DNA from 2 places in the Janthinobacterium sp. 13 genome. Region 2 is predicted to be linked to the other one. Evidence: predicted binding sites of a transcription regulator. Region 2 holds the regulator's gene; the other holds the start of a gene.
The links. The regulator HrcA, encoded in region 2, represses chaperone genes, less so after heat shock. The targets are predictions, from matches to a motif close to TTAGCACTCNNNNNNNNNGAGTGCTAA.

Region 1 (14,461 bases), 1.4 Mb from region 2:
CGATCGCCCGCGTGCGTCCCGTGCCCGTGTATTTCATCGGCATCGGTGAGAAAATTGAAGACTTGCAGCCTTTCGTGGCTGCCGAATTTGTCGAAGCGCTGCTAGGATAAGCCTATACATGATTGAATTTCAGCACGTCTCCAAGCAATACTCCGCCGACGCCGTGGCGCTCAGCGACATTTCCCTCAATATTGCCAAAGGCGAGCTGGTGTTTTTAGCGGGCCCGTCCGGCGCCGGCAAATCCACCTTGCTGAAAATGATCGCCGCCATGGAACGCCCCACGTCGGGCAAGCTGATCGTCAATGGCCAGGACATGGCGAAGATCAAGCCGGCCGGCGTGCCCTTCCTGCGCCGCAACATGGGCCTGATCTTCCAGCAGCAAAAATTGCTCAACGACCGCTCCATCCTGGCCAACGTCATGCTGCCGCTGCTCGTCGTCGGCGCCCACAAGACGGCGGCCGAACAGCGCGCGCGCGCCGCGCTCGATAAAGTCGGCTTGCTGGACCGCGCCATGGCGCGCCCCCTGTCGCTGTCGGGCGGTGAGCAGCAGCGCGTGTCGATCGCGCGCGCCATCGTCAACCGGCCGCAGATCATCCTGGCCGACGAACCGACGGCCAACCTGGACCGCGCCAGCGCCAACAAGGTGCTCGACGCCCTGAAAGCGTTCCACTCCGTGGGCGTGACTTGCCTCATTTCCAGCCATGACGAACAGATGCTCGACGCCGCCGCCCGCGTGATCCACCTGAAGAACGGCCAGCTGGTGGCCATCGACAAGGCCACGCAGGCGCCCGTGTTCGCGCCGCCCGACCCCGATTTCGCCCCCGGCGCCGGGGATGACGCGGGAGAACAGGCATGAGAGGCTGGTTCCGTCAACATCGCTTCGCCCTCGGTTCGGCGCTGATTCACTTGCGCAAGTCGCCGGGCGGCTTCCTATTGAACGTGCTCGTCGTCGCCATCGCCCTGTCGCTGCCGTTCGCCGGCTTGACCATGCTCGACAATGTCCGCCCCATGTCGGAACAGATGTCGGTCGACCCGGAAATCAGCGTCTTCCTGAAGATCGACACGCCGCGCGAGCAAGCCGTGGGCCTGGCGGGCGCCATGCGCAAGATTGTCGGCGAGCAAAAGGCGAAGATCGTCTTCATCCCGCGCGAACAGGCGCTGGACTCGCTGAAAAACAAGAACGGCCTGGCCGATGTGCTCAGCACCCTGGGCGACAATCCCCTGCCCGACAGCTATGTGCTGAAACTCGACGCCTTCAGCAGCGCCAGCGAAGCGCAGGATGTCGATGCCGTGGCGGAACAGCTGCGCCACTTGCCCGGCGTGGAATCGGCGCAAGTCGATTCGGCCTGGGTCAAGCGCCTGGCGGCCCTGCTGGGCGTGCTGCGCCTGGTGCTGCTGCTGCTGGCCATTACCCTGGGCGTGGCCGTGATCGCCGTCGTCTTCAACACCATCCGCCTGCAAGTGATGCAGCAGCGCGATGAAATCAGCATCTCGAAATTGATCGGCGCGACGGACACCTTCATCCACCGCCCCTTCTATTACACGGGCGCACTGCTGGGCTTGTGCGCCGGCGCGCTGGCCCTGGGCGCCGTGGCGCTGGCCTTGCAGCCGCTGAACACGGCGATTGCCGAGTTTGCCCGCCTGTATGCGTCCGAATTCCAGCTGGTGCCGCTGGCGCCGCTGCCGATGGCCGGCTTGCTGGCCGTCAGCGCCGGCCTGGGCCTGATCGGCGCCTTCCTGTGCGTGCAGCGCCACTTGGCGCGCCTGAACTGATCTTCTTTCCCATGGCGGCGCCTCCGGTGCCGCCATGCGCCCTCCCCATACTGCTGTTATCTTGATATTAAGCAAGTATTCTTAAGGTTCGCTTCAGCCAGAGGCCGTAGACTGGCTACGTTGTCGTGAAGCGGCCTGTAGTGCTGTTCAGATCGCTATTCAGACATATTTATCAGGCATTCATTCGCCATAGCATTTAGGCTATCAGATCGATTAAATGTGCTGATTGGCACTCTCAAGCAGAGAGTGCTAATATAGGGACATACCAACAGCAGAACCGCCATGGACGCCAGATCAAGATGGTGCCGCGATCTGCAAAGTGCAAGACCGAATACGCAAAAACGACGATACAAGCTGCCACGTCGCGTGACGTGGCCAACTGGAACAAAGCAAGACTACGAGGGAGAAAACATGACTATGATGTCCGCAACGTCCGCATTGGTTCCGACCAAAAGTAATGCGCTGGGCCTCGGGTTCACTGGCAATCTGGGCAATATCGACGCCTATATTTCGGCCGTGAACCGCCTGCCCATGTTGACCCACGACGAAGAAATTTCGCTGGCGACACGCCTGCGCGAAAAAAATGACCTGGCCGCCGCGCAAGAACTGGTGCTGTCGCACCTGCGCCTGGTGGTCTCGATTGCCCGCGGCTACCTGGGCTATGGCTTGCCGCACGCCGACCTGATTCAGGAAGGCAATATCGGCTTGATGAAAGCCGTGAAACGTTTCGATCCGGACCAGGGCGTGCGCCTGGTGTCGTACGCCATGCACTGGGTGAAAGCCGAGATGCATGAGTACATCCTGAAAAACTGGCGACTGGTCAAGGTCGCGACGACGAAGGCGCAGCGCAAGCTGTTCTTCAACCTGCGCAGCCACAAGACGGGCCTGGACGCGATGACGCCGAAGCAGATCGATGCGCTGGCCAAGCTGCTCGACGTGAAACGCGAAGAAGTGATCGAGATGGAAACGCGTTTGAGCGGCCGCGACATTGCGCTGGAATCGCCGACCGACGATGAAGACGACAAGTTTTCGCCGATCGCCTACCTGTCGTCGGAGCAAAGCGAGCCGACCAAGGTGCTGGAAGCGGAACAAGTGACGCGCCTGCAATCGGAAGGCCTGGAAACGGCCCTGTCCAAGCTGGACGCCCGTTCGCGCCGCATCATCGAAGCGCGCTGGCTGGCCAACGACGACGGTTCCGGCGCCACCCTGCACGCGCTGGCGGAAGAGTTCGGCGTATCGGCCGAGCGCATCCGCCAGATCGAAGTGGCGGCACTGAAAAAAATGAAGGGCGCGCTGGCGGCCTACGTGTAATTCCCAGCAATGCCGCAATGTAAAAGGCGCCGCAAGGCGCCTTTTAGTTTTACTACTTGATGTTTATCAACAGATAAACATGGCAGCCAGTTAAGCTGCAGCCAGGCCCTTGCTGATCAATTCAGCAACGACTTCATTCAGATCCGCGCCGCGCTCCTTGGCCAGGGTCTGCAATTGCAAGACCAGATCGCTGTTCAGCTTGACGGCGAATGGCACCAGGCCCAGGGCCTGGTCGCGCTTGCGCTGTTCGCGGCGGTCGACGACCACCGCTTCCTTACCGAATGCACCGGCGCCGGGAACATTCATCTTTCCCATCAGTTTCTTGGCATCGCTTTTGGCCAGGTCGGTTTTTTTCATGGTTGTTTCCTGATTTTCAAAACAACCATTCTACGCAGTAATCGGCGCGCCGCGTGGCTCGCGCCTCAATTCATCGGCAGCACGCCAATAGTGCGCCGGAAAAATATCATTTTGTTACTATCATTTTATCCCACGCGTGAACAAGCACGCCGGGGACGCACCACCTGAAAGGAAAAACATGTCTACTCTGAACCGCTCTTACCGCACCGTACTGCTTCCCCTGTTCTTCGCCTGCCTGGCCATGCTGGCCGGCTGCGGCGCGGCCGGCAGCGCCGGCGACGCGGAAAACACGCCGCGCAGCGTCACCCACGTGCTTTCGCCGGGCGAACAGGTGGCCATCACGGCCACCGATACCCTGAAACTCGAACGCGTCAACGACAGCCGCTGCCGCAAGGGCGCCGTGTGCGTGTGGAAAGGCTACGTCAGCTACAGTTTCAGTTTGCTCAACAGCGCGGGCGCGACCGACATCGTCCTGTCCGAGTCCATGCCCGGCGCCGCCAGTTCCGTCACCGTCAACCACCTGACGTTCACCCTGCTCGACGTCGACCCGGCCACGCCGCCCGCCCTGAACGCGGCCGAGCCCACCTACCGGGTCAAGGTGAAAATCACCCAGGGCGCGCTGCCCCGCTAAAGGCTAGGCATCGTGGCGCCGCTGGCTGTCGGCGGGCGCCTGCTGCCGCTCCAGCATGCCGTAATCGCGCACGACGGCGGCGATGCGCAGCCGGTAATCGTCGAACACGCCGTGCCGGCCGGCCGATTGCGCCGCGCGGTGCGCTTCCAGCTGCCGCCACTGCGCCAGCGCCGCCTCGTCGCGAAAGAACGACAGCGACAGCAGTTTGCCTGGCTCGCTCAGGCTGCTGAAGCGCTCGATGGAAATGAAACCGTCCACCTCATCGAGCAGTGGCCGCAGGGACGCCGCCAGGTCCAGGTACTGCTGGCGTCCTGCGGCGCTGGGCCAGACCTCGAAAATCACGGCGATCATGCGTTTGCTCCTTGCACAAACACGGGGATGCGGGCGTTCAGCGACGGCAGATAACGCCACGCCAGCGGCAAGCCTTCCAAAGCCCCGGCCCACGCCTGCAGGCAAGCCGTGGCGATGGCGAGCGCGATGGCCTGGCCCGGACAGGCGTGGCGGCCATGACCAAAACCCGACTCCGCCTGGCCGGCGCTGGCCAGCACGACGAGGATCATCTGCCCGGCCGGCACGCGCACGCCATTGCACTCCGCGTCTTCCGCCGTGTAGCGGCGCGTGTTGTGGATGGCGGGATCGCGCAGGCTGACTTCGTGCAGCATGGCCAGCCACAGCTCGGGCGCGGCACTCAATTGCGTGGACAACTCCGGCTGCGCGCGCAAGGCCACGATGGCATTGCCCAGCAAGCCGGCCGTGGCGTCGCACGTCTGCGACAGCAAGCCCACGAGGTTGGCCAGCACGCCGCCCGACGCTTGCCAACCCAAGGCATCCGCCTCGGCCACGATGGCGGCCAGCATGCTGCCGGGCCTCACGTCGCCCGCGCGCAGCAGACGGCCAAAACTTTGCAGCAGAGCATCGGCCGCCACTTGCGCGCCGGCCAGTTGCTCGGCATTGCTCAGCGGCGACAGGCAGGCGACAAACGAGCGCGTCCAGGCGGCCAGCGCCGGCCATTGCGCTGGCGCAAAGCCCAGCAAGTCCGCCATGGCGAACAGGGGCAGCTCAAAAATCGCATCGTTCAGCTGGGCGGCGCTACCGGGCACCCGCTCGCCGGCAAGGTGCAGCGCCCGCCCCTGCAAGCGCGCCATATCCACCTGGCCCAGCGCGCGCGCCAGCACCTGTTTTGGCAAGGCATGCCGTTCGCCATCGTTCATGCGCACCAGTTCGGCAAAGATCGCGCCGCATGGCGTGCCCGCCAGGTTGTGCGGCACGCCCAGGTCCGCTGGGCGCACGCGGCAGGCGGGATGCGCCAGCACGGCGCGCACGCCGGCCGCGCCCGTCGCCAGCCAGCAGTCGAGCTGCGCATCGAATCGCAGCGGCGGGCCGTCCGCCAGGCGGCGATAGTAATCGTACGGCGCCGCGTGGGTGACGGCAGAGAAAGGGTCGGCGGGGTCGGTAACAGAATCGGTGAGCGGCATGCGGCTTCCATTGCAGTGAGGTAGGGAGCAGAGTATGCTGGCCCTTCCACCACAACACTTCGCTAGCGAACGAATCATGGATGACAAGCATCAAGCCCGCACGGCCGACATGGGACTGGCGCAACTGGCCGGCGCCATCGCCGAACCGGCCCGCGCGCGCATGCTGTGCAGCCTGCTCGACGGCCATGCGCGCACGGCCACGGAATTGGCGGCGCTGGCCGAGGTGGGCGCTTCGACGGCCAGCGCGCATCTGAGCCGGTTGCGCGACGATGGCTTGCTGTCGATGCTGGCGCAGGGCAAGCACCGCTACTACCGCCTGGCCAGCATGGAGGTGGGCCAGGCCCTCGAAGCGCTGCTGGTGGTGGCCGGCGTGGCGGCGACGCCGTTTACCCCCACCACGCCGGACCGCCTGCGCCATGCGCGCACTTGCTACGACCACATGGCCGGTACGGTGGCCGTCGCCCTGCATGACCAGTTGCACACGCAAGGCTGGCTGCTGGACGATGGCGGAGAATATCGTTTGTCGGAAGCGGGCGCGGCTGGCATGGCGGCCCTGGGCATCGACGTGCCGCAATTGCAGCGCCAGCGCCGCCGCTTCGCCTGTGCCTGCCTGGACTGGAGCGAACGGCGCGCCCACCTGGGCGGCGCGCTGGGGGCGGCCCTGCTGCAGCTGGCCCTGCGCCAGCGCTGGGCCGAGCGCGAACTCGACAGCCGTGCCCTGCACCTCACGCCGGCCGGTGAACGACGCCTGCTGGCCGCCTTCCGTGGCGCCTGAACGGTGCAGGATTTTGTATCTCGAAAGCAACTAGAACGCGAAAAAATGCGCTTTTATCATTGTTTTCATTCATCATATGCTGCGCCCTTGAGCGATCATCTTTACCTTTCGGCCATGGAAAGAGTCCATCTTGAAAACAGTGTCATCCAGCACGCATCCCGCCAGCACCTGCCATAACTGCCATAGCGATGCGCCAGGCAACTTCTGCAGCGCCTGTGGCCAGACAACGGCCGTGCACATGCCCAGCGCGCGCGAATTCCTGCATGAATTTGTCGCCCATTATGTGGCGCTCGAAGGCAAGCTCTGGCGTACCCTGGCCCTGCTGCTGTTCCGCCCTGGCGCACTCAGCAACGAATACCTCGCGGGACGCCGCGTGCGCTACGTCGAGCCGCTGCGCGTCTACCTGACCTTCAGCATCCTGTTCTTTGCCATCCTCAAATTCAGCAGCCCCGACATGTTCCTCACCGTCCACGACCAGCAAGCCCAGGTAGGCGCCCATGGCCCCCGCCAAGCTCCGGAAAACCAGACGTCGGCCATGCAGGTCAGCATTTTGGGCCAGACGCCCACCCTGCCGCGCCAATGGCAAGACTTTGAGCAACTGCCCACGGCCGAGAAACAAAAACTCGTGGTGGAAAGCTTTTTCCATTACGCGCCGTACGCCATGTTTTGCCTGATGCCGCTGTTCGCCCTGTTCCTGAAAATCCTCTACCTGGGCAGCGGACGGCGCTATGGCGAGCACTTCCTGTTCGCCCTGCATACGAATGCCTTCGCCTTCATCACGATGGCGCTGATGATCCTCATCCCCGTCGACCTGGTCCGCCTCGTGCTCGGCGCCTGGCTGCTGGCCTACCTGCCCTGGGCCATGTGGCGCGTGTATCCAAGCGGCAAACTCGCCACCGTCTGCCGCTGGCTGCTGCTGATGGTCGCCTACAGCCTCGCCATGAGCCTGGCGATCGTGGCCTGCATCGCCATCGGCGTGATGCTGCGGCATTAAGTTACGCCACCAAGAGGCGCTCTGGCGGTCCTGCTGCCAGCGGACGCACCGCCATTGATGCAGATCAATGACGATGGCTTGTGGCCGCTGGCCCTGGGCGTGCTGGCGCACGGGCCATGCCTGCGCGCAGCAGCGCTGCCCTGCCCGCTTATCAGCTGAATAGCTGATTGTTGCCGGGTTTGCTAGAATCGCACACGTTTCCGTCCGTATCCCAACCCCTGACTACGCACAGATCACGCATGCATCCACGTTTGTTCGCCCCATTTATCCTCGTTGCGCTGCTGAGCGGCTGCACGGTACTCGCCCTGCGCCCCAACAGCGGCGTCGAAAACCGCACGTTTACCGTGCAGGAAACCCCGCGCCTGCGCATCGACGCGCCCAAGGCGCGTATCCAGAATCCCATGCCGAATGACCACTTCATCGGCATCGCCCTGTCCGGCGGAGGCAGCCGCGCAGCCAATTTCTCGGCCGCCTCGCTGGAACAGCTGGAGCAGTTCGGCCTCGTCAGCGGCGCCTCGGCCATTTCCGGCGTCTCGGGCGGCGCCATCGCGGGCGGCTACTATGCGCTGCATGGCAAGCAGACGGACTGGCCCTTGCTGCGCAGCAAGCTGAAAACGGATTTCTTTGGCCAGACCATATTGAAACCCGCCAACCTGACGACGATGTTGTTGACGAACAAGACGCGCACCTCGTTCCTGTCCGACGTGCTGGATGATGTGCTGTACGACAAGAAAACCTACCAGGACTTGCCGCACGGCGGCCCCATCTTCCTGGCCAACGCGACGGACGCCACGGATGGCGGCAAGCGCGTGGTGTTTTCCTATGAGTATTTCTACAGCACCCTGCATTCGCCGATCCAGGATATCCGCCTGGCCACGGCCGTGGCCACCTCGGCCGCCTTTCCCGGCGTGTTCGATTCCGTCACCTTCGAGCGTTTCCGTCCGAAAAACAGTTTCGTGCCAGAACTCGGTTCCGAGTCGCGCGAATCGCCGTCCTACGTGCACCTGTTCGATGGCGGCGCGGCCGACAACCTGGGCGTGGAAACCCTGTGGGACGTGGCCCTGACGCAGCTGTACGGCAACGACATGGCCGTCGTGCCGCCGCGCCTGAACAGCAAGCCCTTCATCCTCATTTCCATCGATGCCAACGCGCCCAATTCCAGCGCCGTCTTTGAAAAGATGTCGGACGAGCGCCAGCCGCTGGACCGCATCTTCAACAAGAATATCTACGACGCCGTCGACGCCCTGTTTTCGCGCCAGCGCAAGGAAAACCTCGTCAAGATGGGCTTTGGCCAAGCCCGCTTCGATACCATCACGCATGAAAACTTTGGCGACCTGAGCCAGAAATTCGTCAAGAGCAAGCGCACCTCGGCCTTTGCCATCCCCGTGCTGTGCCGCCCCCACCTGGGCCAGTACCGCTGCGAAGTCGATGCGGCCGATCCCTTGCCGGGCCAGATCCGCACGCGGCTGGAAGGCTTTGCCTGGCACATTTCCATCGATCAAATTGCCTCGCTGGCGCTGCGCCTGGCCAGCGAAGACGTACACGTCGACAGTGCCCGCAAGGAAGAGCGCGCCGCCCTCGTCAAGCTGCAACGGCTGGCCACGCAGACGAAAACCCATCTGAAGCTGACGGGCCCGGAAAATTGCAGCCCGGAAGTGTTGCAATCGGCCCTGTACAGCGCCGCGCGCGTGCTGATCCTCGACGACGAGGAATCGCGCTTCGCCCTGTGCGACTACATGCTGGCGGGCCAGCTGATCAATGACGACACCGTCTGCAAGCAGCGCTATGTCCACGCCGTGCCCCGCTTCGCCATCGAAAGCGAAGACTTGCAGTACCGCAATCTGAGTTCGGACGGCAATTCCGTGAACGTGCCGATCCGCTGCAAGAAGTGAGCGCGCACAAAAAAGCCCGCACGATCGCTCGTGCGGGCCTTAGCGCAAGGATACCTGGCGCCCGGTTGATTTAGATCAACCGACTACGCCTGCGCATGTAGCTGCGGCTTAACGCGCCTTCCAGTTCCTGCTCCGTCTTATGCTGGTTCACCGTGTACAGGGCCCACAGGGCCGCCGGCGCCCAGCCGATCACAGTGCACTGCAAGATCAAGGCGGCGGCACCGGCCAGCGGGCGCCCCAGCATGAAAAACGTGAGACACGGAAGTAGCAAGGCTATCAGCAATCGCATCACGACATACTCTCCTTCAATATAGAGCAGCGGACAAGGGCCGGTATCCGGTCCGTCCCCCGCCCGCTGCGTACTGCTCCTTAATAAAGTCTGGCAAAATCGTCGCGAGCGAATGCGAGTTGCGGCCGAGAAGCGCAGCTGTGCGAATGCACAGTGAGCATCACAGGCCGCAAATCGCGGCGCGCAGCAGATTTGGCCAGACCTTTATAGATGCACGGAAATCTGGGGCATTAAGTCGTCAAAGGTGCGACCGTTGCCGTTTTCTCCGATGGCGTGCATCTTCCATTCGCCGTTATGGCGGTACAGCTTGGCCATGATCTGTGCCGTGTGGGAACCTTGCACAGACAGGTTGAAACGCGCGACTTCCTGGTTATTGCTGGCATTCAAGATGCGGCAATAGGCGTTTTCCACCTGCGAGAAGTTCTGGCCAGTAAAGCTGTTGACGGTGAAGACGAGGCTCTTCACGTGCGCCGGCACTTTCGACAGATCGACATTGATCTGTTCGTCGTCGCCATCGCCCGCGCCCGTGCGGTTGTCGCCCGTGTGGACGATGCTGCCGTCCTTGCTTTTCAGCTGGCGGAACCAGACGATGTCGGACGTGCTCTTGTTGTCATCGAACATGACGCACGAAGCGTCCAGGTCGACGGCTTCCGTCTTCGAACCGAAACCGAGGAAACCCTTGGTCTTGGCCGCATCCCAGCCCAGGCCCATGGTGATACGGGTCAGGGTGGTACCAGCTTCTTTGTCCAGAGAAATCTTCTGGCCCTTGCTCAAATTGACAGACATACGCATAGCTCCTGTTTGGTTGATTACTGCTTGATTACGCCGGCTTGCTTTGGGTCCAGGCGAGGAAGGCTGCGCGGTTGCGCGAACACACGAGGATTTTTCCCGTGCCTGAAAACTTCAGTACCATGCCCTCGCCGCTGGTCTGGCTGTTGATCAGGTTACCCAGAAAGCCGCCGCTGCTGCCGGTCGTCATGGAAATTTCGTATTGCAGGCGGTTGTCCCAGCACACGACGTGCGAGTTATCGATCACCACGTCCTTGCCAGGCGTCACTTCGAGTATCGACATCGCGCCAAAACCGGATACCGCCAACTGGCCGCTGCCTGCCGTCTCGGTGATGAAAAAACCACCGCTCTGGGCAAACAGCGCATTGCCAAGGCTTTGCGTGCGCACCTTCAATTCCACGCCAGACGTGGCCGCCACGAAGGCGCCGTCGCTGATCATGTATTGCTGGGCGCCAACCTCGAGCACCCGCATCGCGCCGGGCAAGGTGGGCGACAGCAGACAATCGCCGTCGCCCCGCATGGCCTCGATATGCTGCTGAAAGAACGATTCCCCGTTGGCAAAGGTGCGCATCAGCGCGGCGCCTATGCCGCCCGTCATCTTGCCTTTCAGCTCAAGATTGGTTTCCATCATCACCATCGCATTGGACTCGCAATAAATCTTCTCGCCCTTGGCAAGCGACACATGCAGGAACGGGTCGACGTCCCCGGTAATAGTAAAAACTGGCATCTGACTGTTCCTTCCTCAACGATGATGGTGATGGCGGCGGTCTACATAGTGAACCACCCTTAATGCAGCGTAACGGTACCGCACAAAACCGTAGCGAGCGGATGTGATTTGTGGCTGAGAAGCGCAACCGTACTTTAGTACGGTGAGCATCGCCGGCCGCAAAGCGCACCGCGCAGTAGGTTTGGTGTGGTTACCTTACACGCCGACGCCGAACGAGGCAGCCAGAGGACCTAAACCGCCCTTGTAACCCTGGCCGATGGCCTTGAATTTCCAATCGCCGCCATTGCGGTAGATTTCGCCGAAGACCATGGCCGTTTCCGCCGAACCGTCTTCCGACAAGTCGAAGCGGGCGATTTCCGTGTTGCCGTTGGCATTCACGCAACGCACGTACGCCTTCGATACCATACCAAAGTTTTGCTTGCGCGCTTCGGCATCGTGAATCGTGACGCAGACGGCGATCTTGTCGATCTCCGCTGGCACCGTGGCCAGGTCGACGACGACGGTTTCATCGTCGCCATCGCCGGCGCCCGTGGTGTTGTCGCCCGAGTGGGTGACGGAGCCGTCGCTCGATTTCAGGTTGTTGTAGAAAATCATGTCGACGTCGGCGCGAACCTTGCCGTCGGCCTTCAGCAGGAACACGGAACCGTCGATGTCGAACGCGGCGCCGTCGGTGGCGCGGGCATCCCAGCCCAGGCCGATGATCATCTTCGAAATGCCAGGGGCTTCCTTGCTCAGGTTGACGTTGCCGCCTTTTTGCAAACTGATTGCCATGATGTATTACTCCTATGTGGGTTGTGTAAGACCAAACACCTGGCGTCCTCCACCGGCCTGACTCCCCAGGCCGGCGGCGACGCTTGCTACAACTTGCCGACAAACGGGTGTAGTCGTTTGTCGCGCATTCTTTACACTGCCTTGACCGCTTCCAGCGCTTCCGTCCGGCCTTCTTCGAGGGCCATCCTGCGCTTGTAGCGGATCGACGACCACAGCGAGGCGAGGATGAAGGCCACCCCGATCAGACCCGTGAAGATCTCGGGAATGTGGAACTTCATGCTGACCAACATGATCACGGCCAGGATACCGATCGCATAGTGCGCGCCGTGCTCCAGATAAACGAACTCGTCGAGCGTGCCCTTGCGCACCAGGAACACCGTCATCGAACGCACGAACATCGCGCCAATGGCCAGGCCCAGCATGATGATCACGACATCCTTGGTGATGGCAAACGCGCCGATCACGCCGTCAAAGCTGAACGAGGCGTCGAGCACTTCCAGGTACAGGAAGCCGCCAATGCCGCCGCGCTTGACGATGTCGCCCACGTTGCCGTCGCCGTTATCGCCTTCCAGCAAGCCGCTGACCACATCGACGCCCACGTAGGTCAAAATACCCCACAGGCCGGCCGTCAGCACCACCAGTTTCTGGCCTTCTTCGATCATCGACAGGCTCGCCATCAGGGTGCCCAGCGCGATCATCACGGAAATCGACGATATCTTGCCCAGCGCGCCCAGTTTTTCTTCAATACGGCCCAGCCAGTGCGTTTCCTTCTCCGAGTCCAGCAGGAAGTTCAGGAACACCAGCAGCAGGAAGATGCCGCCGAAGGCCGCCACTTCCGCATGGTGATTCGTCAGGTGCATCGAATACTGTTCAGGATTGCTCAGTGCCAGATTCCATACTTCCATCAAGCCCAGGTCGGCCGCTTGCGCCACGATGACCAGCGGGAACACCAGACGCATGCCAAAGACGGCGATGATGATGCCGACGCCCAGGAACAAGCCCTGCCAGAACTTGTCCCAGTTCTTCAGCACCGAGGCGTTGACCACCGCGTTGTCGAACGACAGCGAGACTTCCATCACGCCCAGGATCACCGCGATACCGAGCGCCGCCAGCATCGTCTGCACGCCGCCGTGCGTGTAACCCCACCAGGCGGAAATGCCCAGGCAGATAAATGTCACTAGAAATGACACTCTGAAATGTTTCATCGATAGTTCCCCTTTATCCAAATTCAATGGAACGTAGTATAGGGACGTGTGACACATTTAAAAATAGAAGATAATGGAAGTATTACTTCGTAAAAACAGAAGACAGAGGATGCAGCGATGAAAACCACCGGTTTCAATTACCGCCATTTGTACTTCTTTTGGGTGGTCGCCAAGGAAGGCGGCGTGACGCGCGCGGCTGAACGGCTGGGACTGGCCGTGCAAACCATCAGCACCCAGCTGGCCCTGCTGGAAAAGGAACTGGGCAAGTCGCTGCTGCAGCCGCAGGGGCGGCGCCTGGTGCCGACGGAAGCGGGCCGGCTGGCGCTCGGCTACGCGGACCAGATTTTCCTGCTCGGCGAACAGATGCAGGAAGCGCTGGCCGACACCGACGCGGAAAAGATGCGCCTGACGGTGGGCATTTCCGATTCCTTGCCGAAACTGATGGCGTACCGCATGCTCGACGCCACGCGCAGCCTGGACAAGCCCGTCAAGCTGGTGTGCCTGGAAGATGAATTCGAGTCCTTGCTGGCCGACCTGGCCTTGCACAAGCTGGACCTGGTGTTGACGGACCGTGCCGTGCCGGCCGGCGCCAGCCTGCGCGTGTCCAGCCACCTGTGGGGCGAGAGCGCCATGAAGCTGTTCGGCATCCCCGCGCTGGCCGCCCAGTACCGCGACAATTTCCCGCACAGCCTGCACGGCGCCCCCTTTTTACTACCCGCGCGCAACAACGCCTTGCGCGGGCGCATCGACGAATGGATGGTGCAGCAAGGCGTGCGTCCCGACGTGGTCGGCGAATTCGAGGACAACGCCATGCTCAACGCGTTCGGCCGCAAGGGCCTGGGCCTGTTCTTCGCCTCCGCCAGCCTGGCGGCCGATATCGAAGAACAATTCGGCGCCGTGCTGGTGGGCGACGCCTCGTCCCTGCGCGAGCAGTTTTACGTCATTTCCAACGAGCGCAAGATCATGCATCCTGCCCTCGACGTCATCCTGGCGGCCATCCAGGGGCACCCGAAGATTCACAAGGAAATCTGATAAATCCATTCGAAAATAACGTTTGAATAATTAATCAAAAGCGATTGTAATGAAGCCTGAGACAAACACGCGCCCCTCCCTCGCCGGAAAGGCGCGACCACCATAAAAAAACAGGAGCGGCACCATGTCCACGGCAGGCAAGACGATCGATATTCCCGATCTCATCAACAACAACAAGATCGGTTCCTTCCAGATCGGCATGCTGATCCTGTGCGGGCTGTGCGTCATCATGGATGGCTTCGACGTGCAGGCGATGGGCTATGTGGCGCCCGCCATCATCGCCGACTGGCACGTGAGCAAGGCCAACCTGGGGCCCGTGTTCGGCGCGGGCTTGCTGGGCATGCTGGTCGGCTCGCTCGTCTTCAGCATCACGGCCGACAAGTTCGGCCGCCGTCCCGTGCTGATCGGCTCCACCATCTTCTTTTCGCTGTGCATGCTCG
Region 2 (14,461 bases):
AAATGGAAGTCCGTGGCCGACTGGCGCTTCGAGACATTGCCGGCCCGGTCGACGCGCACGAAGAAGAAGGGCAGTCCCGCCGCCTCGGGGCGCTGCATGGTGCTCAGGCGGTGGCATACGGCTTCGAAGCCCACGCCGAACTGGTGCGCCAGGCGCTCGATATCGTAGGCGCGCGTTTCCGCCGCCTGCAGGAAGCGCTGGTAGGGCATCAGCAGGGCGCCGGCGAAATAATTGGAAAAGGCCAGGCGCGCACTCGTTTGCGCGGCCGCGCCGGAGAATCCCGCCGCCAGCACCAGGGCGTCGATCAGCTCGCTGTGCTCGAGCAGGCTGATCTGCGCCGCCATCTGGAACGCGCGCTGGCCGCCCGTCAGGGTGTCGGGCAGCCACAAGATGTGTTGCTGGGCATCGTAGCGGTGCTTGCGCACCATGCCCGCGTCGCCATCGGACAGTTGCACCCGGATGCCGTGGCGTTCCAGCAGACGCCCTTGCAGCGCATCGAGCGTGCGCAGGGCCGGATCGAGTTCGCCCGCCACGCTTTCCGCCGCTCGGTCCAGCTCGTCGATGTAATTTTGCCGCCGGTTCAGGTATTCGCGCACTTCCTCGTCCGTGGACGGCGCCGCCGAACTGGCGCCGCGGCTGCCATCGTCGAGGCGCGCGGCCAGCGTGTCGGCCCGCTCCGCCATGACGCGGTAGCGCCGCTGCAGCAGCAAAATCGAGCGCGCCAGTTCCGGCATGTTTTCCACCAGCATCTTCAATTCCGCCATCGAGGTGGGCGGCGCGTCGGGCAATTCGCCGAACACGTCGCGCACGTCGGCCACCAGGCTGGCGCTGTCGTGTTCGGAAAAGATTTGCGGATCGACCCCCAGCACGCTGCCGATGCGCAGCAAAATGGGCACCGTCAGCGGGCGCTGGTTGCGCTCCATCTGGTTCAGGTAGCTGGGCGAAATGCCCAGGGACTTGGCCAGCGCCACCTGCGTCATGCGCCGTTCCTCGCGCAGGCGCTGCAGGCGCACGCCCATGAAAACCTTCGCCATCGCGCTTCTCCTTCCCCGGTTTGTGGAATCTGCAAATTTACAATCTTTGCAGATTAACAGATTCAGCTTTGCATTATCTCGCATTTTCACGCCTTGTTTGCGGCCCGTATTGTGCGAATAATGCAAACAGACCTATACCCCCAACGAGGAGACACCGAGTGACCACGCAAACTGCCATCCCTACCGTTCCACTGCTGATCAACGGCGAGTGGGTCGAATCGACCACCACCGTCTGGCGCGACGTCGTCAACCCTGCCACGCAGGAAGTCCTGGCCCGTGTGCCGTTCGCCACGCCGGAGGAAGTCAATGCCGCCATCGCCTCGGCCCAGCGCGCCTTCAAGACCTGGCGCAAGACGCCGATCGGCGCCCGTGCCCGCATTTTCCTCAAATTGCAGCAGCTGATCCGTGAAAACATGGCCGACTTGGCCGCCACCCTGACGATGGAACAGGGCAAGACCCTGCTCGACGCGGAAGGCGACGTCTTCCGCGGCCTGGAAGTGGTGGAACATGCGGCCAATATCGGCACCCTGCAAATGGGCGAGTACGCGCAAAACGTGGCCGGCGGCGTCGATACCTACAGCGTGATGCAGCCGCTGGGCGTGTGCGCGGGCATTACCCCGTTCAATTTCCCCGCCATGATCCCCCTGTGGATGTTCCCGATGGCGATTGCCTGCGGCAATACTTTCGTGTTGAAACCATCGGAGCAAGACCCGCTGGTGACGGAAAAACTCGTGCGCCTGGCCTTGCAGGCGGGCATCCCGGCCGGCGTGCTGAACGTCATCCACGGCGGCGAAGACGTGGTCAATGCCCTGTGCGACCATCCGGACATCAAGGCCATCTCGTTCGTGGGTTCGAGCAAGGTGGGCACGCATGTGTACCAGCGCGCCAGCCTGAACGGCAAGCGCGCGCAATGCATGATGGGCGCCAAGAACCACGCCGTCGTCTTGCCTGACGCAAATAAGGAACAAACCCTGAACCAGTTGCTGGGCGCAGGCTTCGGCGCCGCCGGCCAGCGCTGCATGGCCGCGTCCGTCGCCGTGCTGGTGGGCGAAGCGCGCGACTGGCTGCCGGAACTGGCGGCCAAGGCGCAAACCCTGACGGTGGGCGCGGGCAAGGACAATCCGGACCTGGGTCCCGTGATTTCCTGCGCAGCCAAGGATCGCGTGCACAGCCTCGTCGCCAAGGGCATCGAGCAGGGCGCCGTGCTGACGCTTGATGGCCGCGACGTGAAGGTCGATGGCTATCCGAACGGCAACTTCGTCGGACCGACGATTCTGTCTGGCGTCAAACCCGGCATGGTCGTATATGACCAGGAAATCTTTGGCCCCGTCCTGATCGTCGTCGAAGTCGATACCCTGGATGAAGCGATTGCCCTGGTGAATGCGAATCCGAACGGCAATGGCACTGCCCTGTTCACGCAAAGCGGCGCGGCCGCCCGTTATTTCCAGGAAGAAATCGACGTGGGCCAGGTGGGCATCAACGTGCCCATCCCCGTGCCCGTTCCCCTGTTCAGCTTTACGGGTTCGCGCGGCTCGAAACTGGGCGACCTGGGCCCGTTCGGCAAGCAAGTCGTGCTGTTCTACACGCAGACGCAGACGATCACCCAGCGCTGGTTCACGGACGCGGCCTCGGTGGGCAAGGTCAACACCACCATCAGCCTCAAATAAGGAGCTGGCATGGACTTTGAACTGAGCGACGAGCAGCGCGAGTTCCAGCAGGCGGCGCGCGCGTTTGCCGAAGGCGAACTGGCGCCGCACGCGGCGCATTGGGATGCGGAATCGATTTTCCCGGTGGAAACCATCGCCAAGGCGGGCGAGATGGGCTTTTGCGGCCTGTACACGCCGCAGCGCTGGGGCGGCCTGGGCCTGTCCCGCCAGGATGCGGCCATCGTCTTCGAGGAGCTGGCCGGCGGCTGCACCTCGACCACGGCCTACATCACGATCCACAACATGGCCACCTGGATGCTGTCGCGCTGGGGGCAGGAAGCCCTGTGCGACGAGTGGGTGCCGGCCCTGGCGGCCGGCCAGAAGCTGGCCAGCTATTGCCTGACGGAACCGCAATCAGGCTCCGACGCGGCCTCCCTGCGCACCAAGGCAGTGAAAGAGGGCGATTTTTATGTTCTCGACGGCACGAAGGCCTTCATTTCCGGCGCGGGCCAGACGGACATGCTGATCGTCATGGCGCGCACGGGCGGCGAGGGCGCGGCCGGCATTTCCGCGTTTGCCGTGCCGGCGAATTTGCCCGGCATCGTGTATGGCAAGAAAGAAGAAAAGATGGGCTGGAACAGCCAGCCCACGCGCATCATCAGCTTCGACCAGGTGAAAGTGCCTGTTGGCAACTTGCTGGGCGCGGAAGGCGAAGGCTTTGCCATTGCCATGAAGGGCATCGATGGCGGACGCATCAATATCGCCGTGTGCTCGGTGGGCACGGCGCAGGCGGCCCTCACACGGGCGCAGACCTACATGAAGGAGCGCACGCAGTTCGGCCGCGAGCTGGCCCAGTTCCAGGCCCTGCAATTCAAGCTGGCCGACATGCTGACGGAGCTGGTGGCGGCGCGCCAGATGGTGCGCCTGGCTGCCTGGAAACTGGACCAGGATAGCCCGGACGCCACGGCATATTGCGCCATGGCAAAACGTTTCGCCACGGATGTGGGTTTCAATGTGGCCAACGATGCGTTGCAATTGCATGGCGGCTACGGCTATATCCGCGAGTATCCGCTCGAGCGCCACGTGCGCGACACGCGGGTGCACCAGATCCTGGAAGGGACGAATGAAATCATGCGCCTGATCGTCGCGCGAGCGATCTTGAAAGACGGCGCCACGGAGACCTTACGATGACCAGAGTGTATACCAATCTGCTGCTGGAACGCCGTGGCCATACGGCCCTGGTGACCCTCGACAACCCGCCCGCCCACACGTGGACCCTGGCCAGCCTGAATGCGCTGAGGGACCTGGTGGCCGACCTGAATCTTGATCCGGACGTGTATGCGCTCGTGATCACGGGCGGCGGCGCCAAGTTCTTCTCGGCCGGCGCCGATTTGAAAGTGTTTGCCGACGGCAACAAGGACACGGCGTTCGCCATGGCCGCCGCCTTTGGCGAGGCGTTCGAGGCGCTGTCCGCGTTTCGCGGCGTCAGCATCGCCGCCATCAATGGCTACGCCATGGGCGGCGGCCTGGAATGCGCGCTGGCGTGCGATATCCGCATTGCCGAGGAACACGCGCAGATGGCCTTGCCGGAAGCGTCCGTCGGCCTGCTGCCGTGCGCGGGCGGCACGCAGCACTTGCCGTGGCTGGTGGGCGAAGGCTGGGCCAAGCGCATGATTCTGTGCGGCGAGCGGGTCGATGCGGCCAAGGCCCTGGCCATCGGCCTCGTCGAGGAAGTCGTGCCAACCGGCAAGGCTGCCGCCACGGCGCTGGCCCTGGCCGCCAAGGTGGCCCGTCAAAGCCCCAGCAGCGTGACGGCGTGCAAGACCCTGATCCAGGGCGCGCGCAGCCATCCGCTGGTCGCTTCCTTGCCCGATGAACGCACCCTGTTCCTCGGCCTGTTCGATACGCAAGACCAGAAAGAAGGCGTGCAAGCGTTCCTGGAAAAACGTCCGGCGGAGTGGAAGAATGGTTGAGACCGTTAATATTGTTGAAACTGTGAAAATCGACGAGCGCGATTGTCCCGGCGGCATGAAGCTGGGCGTCATCACCCTCGATGCGCCAAAATCCTTGCACGCGCTGACCCTGGACATGATACGCGCCATCGATGGCGCCCTCGTGCACTGGGCCGGTGACGACGCCATCGCCTGCGTGGTACTGCAATCGTCGACCGACAAGGCCTTCTGCGCGGGCGGCGACGTGCGCAGCCTGCGTTCGGCCGTCGTCGAGCAAGCGGGTGTCGTGCCGAATCCGCAGGCGCTGGCCTTCTTTGCCGAGGAGTACCGGCTCGACCACCGCATCCACACGTATGCGAAGCCGCTGCTGGTGTGGGGCGGCGGCATCGTCATGGGCGGCGGCCTGGGGCTGATGGCGGGCGCCAGCCACCGCGTCGTGACGGAAGGCACGCGCATCGCCATGCCGGAAATCACGATTGGCTTGTTCCCGGACGTGGGCGGAAGCTGGTTCCTGGGCCGCATGCCGGGTCGCAGCGGCCTGTTCCTGGGGCTGACGGGGGCACCGCTGAACGCGGCTGACGCCTTGTTTGCGGGCCTGGGCGACTATTTCCTGCGCCAGGAAGAGCGGAACATGGTGCTGGACGCGCTGGCGCTGACGCAATGGCAAGCCAGCCCGCAGGCGAACAGCGAGCAGCTGGACCGCCTGCTGCGCGGCTTCTCGGCTCCTGCGTCCTTGCTGCCCGTGTCCGAAGTGCGCGCCAACTTCGACGCCATCGCCGCGCTGACGCAAGCGCCCACCTTGCCCGAAGTGGTGGCCGCCATCGCCGCGTATGACGGCGATTCGGCCTGGCTGCGAAAGGCGGCCCACTCGCTGCACAAGGGCGCGCCCAGTTCCGCCGCCCTGGTCTGGGCCATGCGTGTACGCACGCGTCACATGAGTTTGGCGCAAGTGTTCCAGCTGGAATTGATCGTTGCCGTGCAGTGCTGCGCCCATGCGGACTTCAGCGAAGGCGTGCGCGCCTTGCTGATCGACAAGGACAACGCGCCGCAGTGGCAGCCAGCCAGCCTGGCCGACGTCGGCGACGCGTATCTCAATGGGTATTTCACGGCGCCGTGGGATAGCCATCCTTTGCGCGACCTACATTAAAAGAACAACAGGAGACTTCAAAAATGCAACATATCGCTTTCATCGGCTTGGGCAACATGGGCGCGCCGATGGCCCGCAACCTGGTGGCCGCCGGCTTCCACGTATCCGTATTCGACCTGACGCCGGCGGCAGTGGCGTCGCTCGTCGAGGCGGGCGCCACGGCGGCCGCGTCCGCCAGCGCGGCCGTGCAGACGGCCGACGCCGTCATCACCATGTTGCCAGCCAACAAGCATGTGCAGGAGCTGTACCTGGCGGCGGGCGGCGTACTGGACTCGGCCAAGCCCGGCGCCCTGTTCATCGATTGCAGCACCATCGCCGCCGATGTGGCGCGGCAAGTGGCGCAGGCGGCCAGCGAGCGGGGCTTTACCATGATCGATGCGCCCGTCTCGGGCGGCACGGCGGGCGCGGCGGCCGGCACCCTGACCTTTATCGTCGGCGGCAGCGAAGCAGGCTTGCAGCAGGCGCGTCCCTTGCTGGAAAAGATGGGCAAGAACATCTTCCATGCGGGCGAGGCGGGCGCGGGCCAGGTGGCGAAGATTTGCAACAACATGCTGCTGGGCATCTTGATGGCGGGGACGGCCGAAGCGCTGAATCTTGGCGTGGCGCATGGCCTGGATCCGAAAGTGTTGTCCGACATCATGGCCAAGAGTTCGGGCCGCAACTGGACACTGGAAGTGTATAACCCGTGGCCCGGCGTCATGGATGGCACGCCCGCGTCGCGCAATTACACGGGCGGCTTTGGCACGGCGCTGATGCTGAAAGACCTGGGCCTGGCGCAGCAGTCGGCCCTGTCGGCGAACGCGCCCACGCCCTTGGGCGGGCTGGTGCGGCAGATGTACCAGATGCATGCGCAAGCCGGTTATGCGCAGCAGGATTTTTCCAGCATCGTGCAGATGTTGCAGCCGGGCTTGAATAAACCCGCGTGAGAAATTCTGGGCAAAAAAAAGCCCGCTGGTAAAAGCGGGCTAAATCCAATTCTTGGAAGAGTTGGAGGAGACAGATGCATTATGCTGCATCGCCACATATAACTCCAATTTATCTTTGGAATATCAATTATAGATTCCCATGATATCTCTTCCCGGTAGCCGCCTGGCGGCTACCGTTGCCGCAACTCAGACGGGTTTGCAGGCGATCTTCACCGTCGTTACATTCCCTTCGCCCATGGTGCCTTTTTCGGTACCTGGGGCCAGGTCGCACTGCAGACCCTTCGGCTGAACGGAGACGCTGACGGCATAGGTGTCGCCATAGTCGACTGGGCCGGCCATGGTAAACGTCGTGGTGTCCTTGGCCACCGTTGTTATTGTACTACCGTTAATCAGCACCAGGCCATCCACGGTCAGGCCGGAAATCGTGCCGCCCACGGTATATTTGTTTTGCAAGCAAGTAACAGCGGCGCTGATATTGATGTAATGACCAGCCGAGCCGGAACCGCCGCTGATGCTGCAAGTCATGTGGGCCGGTTGTTTGTTGAAGGTGATGTTGTAGTCGGTGCCATAGTCGATGCGCTTGATAAAAGTGAACGACGTTTTGCCCGCAGGAACCGGGAGGGTGTCGCTGCCATTTGCCAGGATCAGCCCTTCATTGGTCAAGCCAAAGATCGTTCCGCCGACCTCATACGAGGCCTTGCCGCCGCAAGCGGCCAGTCCCAGGGTCAGCAGCAGCGCGGCGAGTGGGCGCAAGCAGGATAACTTCATGTATTTCTCCAAAAAATAGGTGACGGATCGCAAGGATTACTGCGGCGTGCAGTCAAGTGTGGCCGCGGTCGTGGCGGCAGAGCCCATCGTGCCGACCGTATCGCTGGCGTCGGTACTCTTTGAACCCTGGAAGCGGCACGTCAGGCCCGTTGGCTGAGCCAGTATGGAAATACCGTACGGGGCGCCGTCAGCTACCGAAGTGAATGTGTAGGCGGTGGCGCCAGCCGACAGGGTGATGCCTTTGGGGCCCATCACCAGGCGCAAGCCATCGGCGCTCAGGCCTGTGATCGTGCCATTCAGCGGGTAGCTGTTGGTTGTGCAGCTCACCAAGGCCGTGTTCACGGAATAGCTCGATGCCTTGCCGGCGCCATTGGCGATGGTGCAAACGGCGCCCTTGGGCTGTTCCGCGATGGTAATATTGTAGCGGTCATCGTTCTTGACCAGCTTGGTGAAGACGACGGTGCCCTGGCCCACAGGAACCGGCAAGCGTTCCCCGTCATTCAGGAGAATCAGGCCATCCTTGGCCAGGCCGCTGACTGAGACTTGCAGATACAGGTTGCCGCCGCTGCCGCCGCAGGCTGCCAGGGTGACGGCGCAAGCCGCCGCCAGCATCGAGCGCAGGTACAAATTTTTCATACATTCTCCAAAACGAATTAAGTTGGGTAGCGCAACGCGGACGCTGGCGCCGCATTGGAATGGCGCCTATTTTAGTCTATCTGGCAAGCTGGATGACCTTGCCTTGTATCACCCTGTAACAATTTTTCGCCGGGAAGCGCTGGCCCGGCCCCATTTCACGGGGGCGCAGCCATGCCGGCGGCGTCGATCGGTGCGACAATAGACGCACCCTGCGCAGCGTGACGCAGCATCCCATTGTGAGTCCCATGTCCCTTGCCCCTGTAAAACCCGCCGTGCCGCCCAAGGCCATCCTGTTCGACCTCGACGATACCTTGTGGCCCATCGCGCCCGTGATCGCCGCCGCGGAAACCCTGCTGCACGACTGGCTGGCCACGCATGCGCCCAAGGTGGCGCGGCAGTTTTCCATCGAGGTGCTGCGCCAGCACCGCCTGGCCATGCTCAAGGAACAACCGCATTTCCATGGCAACCTGATCGAGTTGCGCCGCGCGGGCCTGCTGGCCGCCTTCGAGGCTGCCGGCGAGGATCCCGCCCTGGTCGACGGCGCTATCCTGCAATTCCTGGCCGCGCGCAACCGCGTCCAGCCCTATGACGACGTCTTGCCGGGCCTGGCCTGGATGCGCCAGCGCATGCTGGTCGGTTCGATCTCGAATGGCAATGCGGACCTTGACATTATCGGCCTGGCGCAGCATTTCAAGGTATCGATCGCCGCCAGCGATTTTGGCGTGGCCAAGCCCGACGCCAGCATCTTCCTGGCAGCTTGCGCCGCGCTGGACGTCGCGCCCCATGAAGCCGTGTATGTCGGCGACGACCTGTATTTCGACGTGACGGGAGCGCAGGGGGCGGGCATGCGCGCCGTCTGGATGAACCGCAAGGGCAGCGATGCGCACCTGGCCACCGGCGTGCAGCCCGACGCCATCTGCGCCAACTTTGATGAATTGTTGCTGTGGCTGCAAGGGCAACTGGAAGATTGATCGCCGCAGGCCGGGCGAACGTGCATAATAGGCGCTGTTGACGCACGTTCGGCCGCTTTCGTTGCCGCTTGCTTAACAAAATACTTGCCTAAATAAAACACCATGCAACTCGATACACGTGCCCAAACACTGCTGAAAGCCCTGGTCGAGCGATATATCGCCGACGGCCTGCCGGTCGGTTCGCGCGCCTTGTCGAAAATTTCCGGCCTGGACCTGTCGCCGGCCACGATCCGCAACATCATGGCCGACCTGGAAGAGCTCGGTTATGTGTCCAGTCCGCACACCTCGGCCGGACGCATCCCCACGCCGCGCGGCTACCGCATCTTTGTCGACACCTTGCTGACCGTGCGGCACCTGGACGAGCACTTGGTGGAATCGCGCATGCGCCTGCAGACGCCGCAACCGCAAAAAACCATCGCCAACGCGGCGCAGATGCTGTCGTCGCTGTCGCAATTTGCCGGCGTCGTGCTCAGTCCGCGCCGCGAATCCGTGTTCCAGCAAATCGAATTCCTGCGCCTGTCGGAAAAACGCATCCTGCTCGTCATCGTCGCGCCCGGCGGCGACGTGCAGAACCGTTTATTGCTGACGGAGGCCGACTATACGCCGGCGCAACTGGTGCAATCGGCCAATTACATCAACCAGAATTATGGCGGCCTGTCCTTCGACGCCGTGCGCGTGCGCCTGCAGGGCGAATTGCGCCAGTTGCGCGACGATATGGGCAGTTTGATGCAGGCGGCCGTGGAAGCGGGCAGCGAAGCGATGGCCGACCATAGCGATGACATGGTGATTTCCGGCGAGCGCAACTTGCTCAGCGTGAGCGATCTGTCGTCGAACATGCATTCGCTGCGCCAGATGTTCGACATGTTCGAGCAAAAAACGGGCTTGATGCAGTTGCTCGACGTGTCGAGCAAGGCGACGGGCGTGCAGATTTTTATCGGCGGCGAATCGAACCTGGTGCCGATGGATGAGATGAGCGTGGTGACGGCGCCGTATGAAGTCAACGGCAAGATCGTGGGAACGTTGGGAGTGATCGGGCCGACGCGCATGGCTTACGAGCGCGTCATCCCGATCGTCGATATCACGGCCAAGCTGCTGTCAAGCGCGCTGAGCCATCATTGATCATACTGCCTGGCGCGCCGGCCGTTCCCTTGCGGAAACGGCCGGCTTGGGTCAGGCTGTTTTGTGCGGGCAAGCCGTCTTGATGCAGTTGCCATAGATGGCCAAAGCGTGTTCGGCGATCTTGAAGCCGCGTTCTTCGGCGACCTTTTGCTGGCGCACTTCGATGTCTTCGTCGAAGAATTCTTCGACCCGGCCACAGTCGAGGCACACCAGATGGTCGTGGTGGGAGCCTTCGTTGAGCTCGAAAATCGCCTTGCCGGTTTCAAAATGGTTGCGATTGAGCAAGCCGGCCTGTTCGAATTGCGTGAGGACGCGGTAGACAGTTGCCAAGCCGACATCCATATTGTCGGCCAGCAGAATCTTGTAGACGTCTTCCGCGGTCAGGTGGCGTACCGGGCTACTCTGGAAGATATCGAGTATCTTCAGCCGTGGCAGGGTGGCTTTCAGGCCGCTTGCCTTGAGATCACTAGGATTGTTACTCATGTTTGTTGCTCGTATGTGGGTCAGGTGCTTTATCATATAGCGTTTTGTCGGGGAGTGCCAAAATATGCTTTTTTTTGGCGGGCCGGTCACTCCTGGCGTTTTGTTCATCCAATTGAGGTCATTTATGCGCGTAACACCGGCTGTATTGCCATCTCTCTGGCACCGTATTCCATTTCGAGCACCAGTCTTGGCAGGCATGGTCTGTGTCGCGCTGGCCATGTCCGGCTGCGCCAACCGTGGCATCCTGGGCGAAAAGCCGGCAGCTGCTCAAAAAGAAGGCAAGGAACTGGTTCCCGAACAGGGCGCACAAACGACCACCATTACGCCGCTGCAAAAATTCATGTGGTTTTTCTCGCCCTACCGTCCTGACATTCAACAAGGCAACTTTGTCTCCGAAGAGATGCTGGCCCAGTTGAAAGTGGGCATGACGCGCGACCAGGTGCGTTTCGTCCTCGGCACCTCGCTGCTGACTGATATCTTCCATGCCGACCGCTGGGATTATCCATTCCGCCTGGCACGGGGCAGTGGCGAAACCACCAGCAGCCGCGTGGTCGTGTACTTCGGCAAGGATGGCAAGGTTGAACGTTTCGAAGGCGGTAACTTGCCGACGGAGAAAGAATACATCGACCGCATCGCCGGTCCGTCGCCGTTCGCCAAGGTCGCCAAGGCCGACGCGCCAGCCGCCGCCGTGCCGTCGCCCGTGGCGCCGAGCGCCGTGCCCGTGCCGGCCGATGCCGCCCCTGCCATTCCTGTGAGCAAGCCGGAAGTGACGCCTGCACCTGCCGCCGAGCCTGCACCTGCACCTGCTGCCGAACCCACCAAATAAGTTGCTGTAAGAGAATAAAATGACTGAACTGAAAATTGCCATCGCTGGCGCCAGCGGCCGCATGGGCCATATCCTGATCGAAGCGGTCAGCAATGCGCCCGACGCCGTGCTGGCCGGCGCGCTCGACCGTGCCGGTTCGCCATCGATCGGACAGGATGCCGCCGCCTTCCTCGGCAAGCCGGCCGGCGTGCTGACGCAGTCCGACCTGGCGAAGGGCCTGGCGAACGCCGACTTCCTGATCGATTTCACGCGCCCCGAAGGCACTTTGCAGCACCTGGCGTATTGCGCCGAGCACGGCATCAAGATGATCATCGGCACCACCGGTTTCGATGACGCTGGCAAGGCCGCCATTGCCGCCGCCGCCGAAAAGACGGCCATCATGTTCGCGCCGAACATGAGCGTGGGCGTGAATGTCACCATGAAATTGCTGGAACTGGCCGCGAAAAGCTTGTCCGAAGGCTACGACATTGAAATTATCGAAGCCCATCACCGCTTCAAGGTCGATGCGCCGTCGGGCACGGCCCTGCAAATGGGTGAAGTGGTGGCCGGCGCCCTGGGACGCGACCTGAAGGAATGCGCCGTGTACGGCCGCGAAGGCGTGACGGGCGAACGCGACCCGTCGACCATCGGCTTTGCCACCATCCGCGGCGGCGATATCGTGGGCGACCATACGGTGTTGTTTGCCGGCATCGGCGAGCGCATCGAGATCAGCCACAAGTCGAGCAGCCGCGTCACCTACGCCCACGGCGCCCTGCGCGCCGCGCGTTTCCTGGCCGACAAGCCCACCGGCCTGTTCGACATGCAGGATGTGCTGTCGCTGAAGAACTGAGGAAGACCATGGCCACTGCCATCCTGAATGGAAAAGACATCACCGACGCAGCGAGCTTCCACGCGCAATGCGTGCAAGCCTTCGGTTTCCCCGAGTTTTACGGCAACAGCATGGATGCCTGGGTCGATTGCCTCAGCTACCTGCGCGACGACGAAAACATGACGCAATTCCGTTTGAAGCCGAACGAAGTGCTCGACATCGTGGTGCAGGACGCCGAAAGCATGAAGGCGCAAGTGCCTGATTTACTGGAAGAAATCACGTTTTGTATCGCCGGCATCAACGAGCGCTATGAAGATTACGGTGAAAAACCGGCGCTGAAACTGGTGCTGAAATAAGGCTGAAATAAGGCTGAATCAATAAAGAACGCCGGACAGTGTTGCCACTGCCCGGCGTTTTTCTTTAGACGACCTTGCGTTCGCGCAAGCCGTCGATCTGGCCGCCATCAAGGCCCAGCCATTGCTGCAACACCTCGTCCGTATGCTGCCCCAGCAGCGGCGGCGGCAAGCGGTACTGCACCGGCGAGCCCGACAGGCGCACGGGATTGGCCACCAGCGCCACCGTGCCCGCCGTCGGATGCGGCATCTCCACTTTCAAGCCGCGCGCCACCACTTGCGGGTCGGCAAAGACCTGGTCGATGCGGTTGACGGGGCCGCACGGCACGGCTTGCGCCTCGAAGGCGCTGATCCACTCGGCCGTCGTGCGCATGACCGTGGCCTGGCGCATCAGCGGAATCAGGATTGCGCGGTGCGCCACGCGCTGCGGATTGGTGGCGAAACGTTCGTCCTGCGCCCATTCCGGGTGGCCGGCGACGGCGCAAAAGCGCGAGAATTGCCCATCGTTGCCGATCGCCAGAATCATGTCGCCGTCGGCCGTGGGGAAGTCTTGATATGGAACAATGTTCGGATGCGCATTGCCCATGCGCTGGGGCACCTTGCCGCCGCACAGGTAATTGGCGGCCTGGTTGCCCAGCGCGGCCACTTGCACGTCGAGCAGGGCCAGGTCGATATGCTGGCCCAGGCCCGAGCGTTCCCGTTCGGCCAGCGCCGCCTGCACGGCGATGGTGGCGTACAAGCCCGTCAGGATGTCCGTCTGCGCCACGCCCACTTTTTGCGGCCCGGCGCCCGGCTGGCCGTCGGGCACGCCCGTGATGCTCATCAAGCCGCCCATGCCCTGGATCAAAAAGTCATAGCCGGCGCGCGCCGCGTACGGCCCATCCTGGCCGAAGCCGGTAATCGAGCAATACACGAGGCGCGGGTTGAGTTCCAGCAAGCTGGCCGCATCGAGGCCGTATTGCTTCAAGCCATCCAGCTTGAAATTTTCCAGCAGCACGTCCGCCTCGGCGGCCAGCCGGCGCACCAGGGCTTGCCCTTCCGGGGCGGCCAGGTCGATGCACAGGGAACGCTTGTTGCGGTTGGCGCACTGGAAGTAGGCGGCCTCGGCGGTGTCGCGGCCATCCTCGTCTTTCAGATACGGCGGCCCCCAGGAGCGCGTGTCGTCGCCGCGGCCCGGCTGTTCAACCTTGACGACGTCGGCGCCCAGGTCGGCCAGCATTTGCCCGGCCCACGGGCCGGCCAGCACGCGCGACAGGTCGAGCACGCGCAAGCCGGTCAGCGGTGCGGGCCGCAGGGTGGAAGCCAAGGCGTCCATTAGTTGAACGCGGCGATGCCGGTGATGGCGCGGCCGATGATCAGCGCGTGCACATCGTGCGTGCCTTCGTAGGTGTTGACCACTTCCAGGTTGACCAGGTGGCGGATGACGCCGAACTCGTCGGAAATGCCGTTGCCGCCCATCATGTCGCGCGCCACGCGGGCAATGTCCAGCGCCTTGCCGCAGCTGTTGCGTTTCATGATGGACGTGATTTCCACGGCCGGCGAGCCTTCATCCTTCATGCGGCCGAGGCGCAAGCAGCCTTGCAAGCCCATGGTGATTTCCGTCAACATGTCGGCCAGTTTCTTTTGCACCAGTTGATTTGCAGCAAGAGGGCGGCCGAATTGCTGGCGGTCCATCGTGTACTGGCGTGCTTTCAGGTAGCAGTCTTCTGCCGCGCCCAGTGCGCCCCAGGCGATGCCGTAGCGGGCGCTGTTCAGGCAAGTGAACGGGCCTTTCAAGCCGCGCACGTCCGGG

Region 1: the regulator HrcA is predicted to act here: its motif matches at 2,000-2,026, upstream of rpoH (RNA polymerase sigma factor RpoH).

What each region holds. Positions count from the first base shown of each region.
Region 1 covers NZ_PEEQ01000001.1:2,151,991-2,166,451, forward strand. Annotated here, with positions in the region: gene ftsY (signal recognition particle-docking protein FtsY) at 1-110, shown strand, start outside; gene CLU94_RS09370 (cell division ATP-binding protein FtsE) at 119-856, shown strand; gene ftsX (permease-like cell division protein FtsX) at 853-1,773, shown strand; gene rpoH (RNA polymerase sigma factor RpoH) at 2,191-3,084, shown strand; gene CLU94_RS09385 (hypothetical protein) at 3,175-3,441, opposite strand; gene CLU94_RS09390 (hypothetical protein) at 3,620-4,072, shown strand; gene CLU94_RS09395 (antibiotic biosynthesis monooxygenase family protein) at 4,076-4,423, opposite strand; gene CLU94_RS09400 (cytochrome P450) at 4,420-5,547, opposite strand; gene CLU94_RS09405 (ArsR/SmtB family transcription factor) at 5,624-6,322, shown strand; gene CLU94_RS09410 (DUF3667 domain-containing protein) at 6,462-7,316, shown strand; gene CLU94_RS09415 (patatin-like phospholipase family protein) at 7,556-9,208, shown strand; gene CLU94_RS09420 (hypothetical protein) at 9,279-9,497, opposite strand; gene CLU94_RS09425 (TerD family protein) at 9,702-10,283, opposite strand; gene CLU94_RS09430 (TIGR00266 family protein) at 10,318-11,013, opposite strand; gene CLU94_RS09435 (TerD family protein) at 11,209-11,784, opposite strand; gene CLU94_RS09440 (DUF475 domain-containing protein) at 11,916-12,989, opposite strand; gene nhaR (transcriptional activator NhaR) at 13,107-14,021, shown strand; gene CLU94_RS09450 (MFS transporter) at 14,146-14,461, shown strand, end outside.
Region 2 covers NZ_PEEQ01000001.1:3,558,039-3,572,499, forward strand. Annotated here, with positions in the region: gene CLU94_RS15560 (short-chain fatty acyl-CoA regulator family protein) at 1-1,034, opposite strand, end outside; gene CLU94_RS15565 (CoA-acylating methylmalonate-semialdehyde dehydrogenase) at 1,193-2,701, shown strand; gene CLU94_RS15570 (acyl-CoA dehydrogenase family protein) at 2,711-3,871, shown strand; gene CLU94_RS15575 (enoyl-CoA hydratase) at 3,868-4,653, shown strand; gene CLU94_RS15580 (enoyl-CoA hydratase/isomerase family protein) at 4,646-5,779, shown strand; gene mmsB (3-hydroxyisobutyrate dehydrogenase) at 5,803-6,705, shown strand; gene CLU94_RS15590 (hypothetical protein) at 6,892-7,506, opposite strand; gene CLU94_RS15595 (hypothetical protein) at 7,510-8,109, opposite strand; gene CLU94_RS15600 (HAD family hydrolase) at 8,355-9,080, shown strand; gene hrcA (heat-inducible transcriptional repressor HrcA) at 9,183-10,199, shown strand; gene fur (ferric iron uptake transcriptional regulator) at 10,251-10,682, opposite strand; gene CLU94_RS15615 (outer membrane protein assembly factor BamE) at 10,879-11,508, shown strand; gene dapB (4-hydroxy-tetrahydrodipicolinate reductase) at 11,528-12,337, shown strand; gene CLU94_RS15625 (barstar family protein) at 12,346-12,672, shown strand; gene CLU94_RS15630 (CaiB/BaiF CoA transferase family protein) at 12,737-13,984, opposite strand; gene CLU94_RS15635 (acyl-CoA dehydrogenase) at 13,984-14,461, opposite strand, start outside.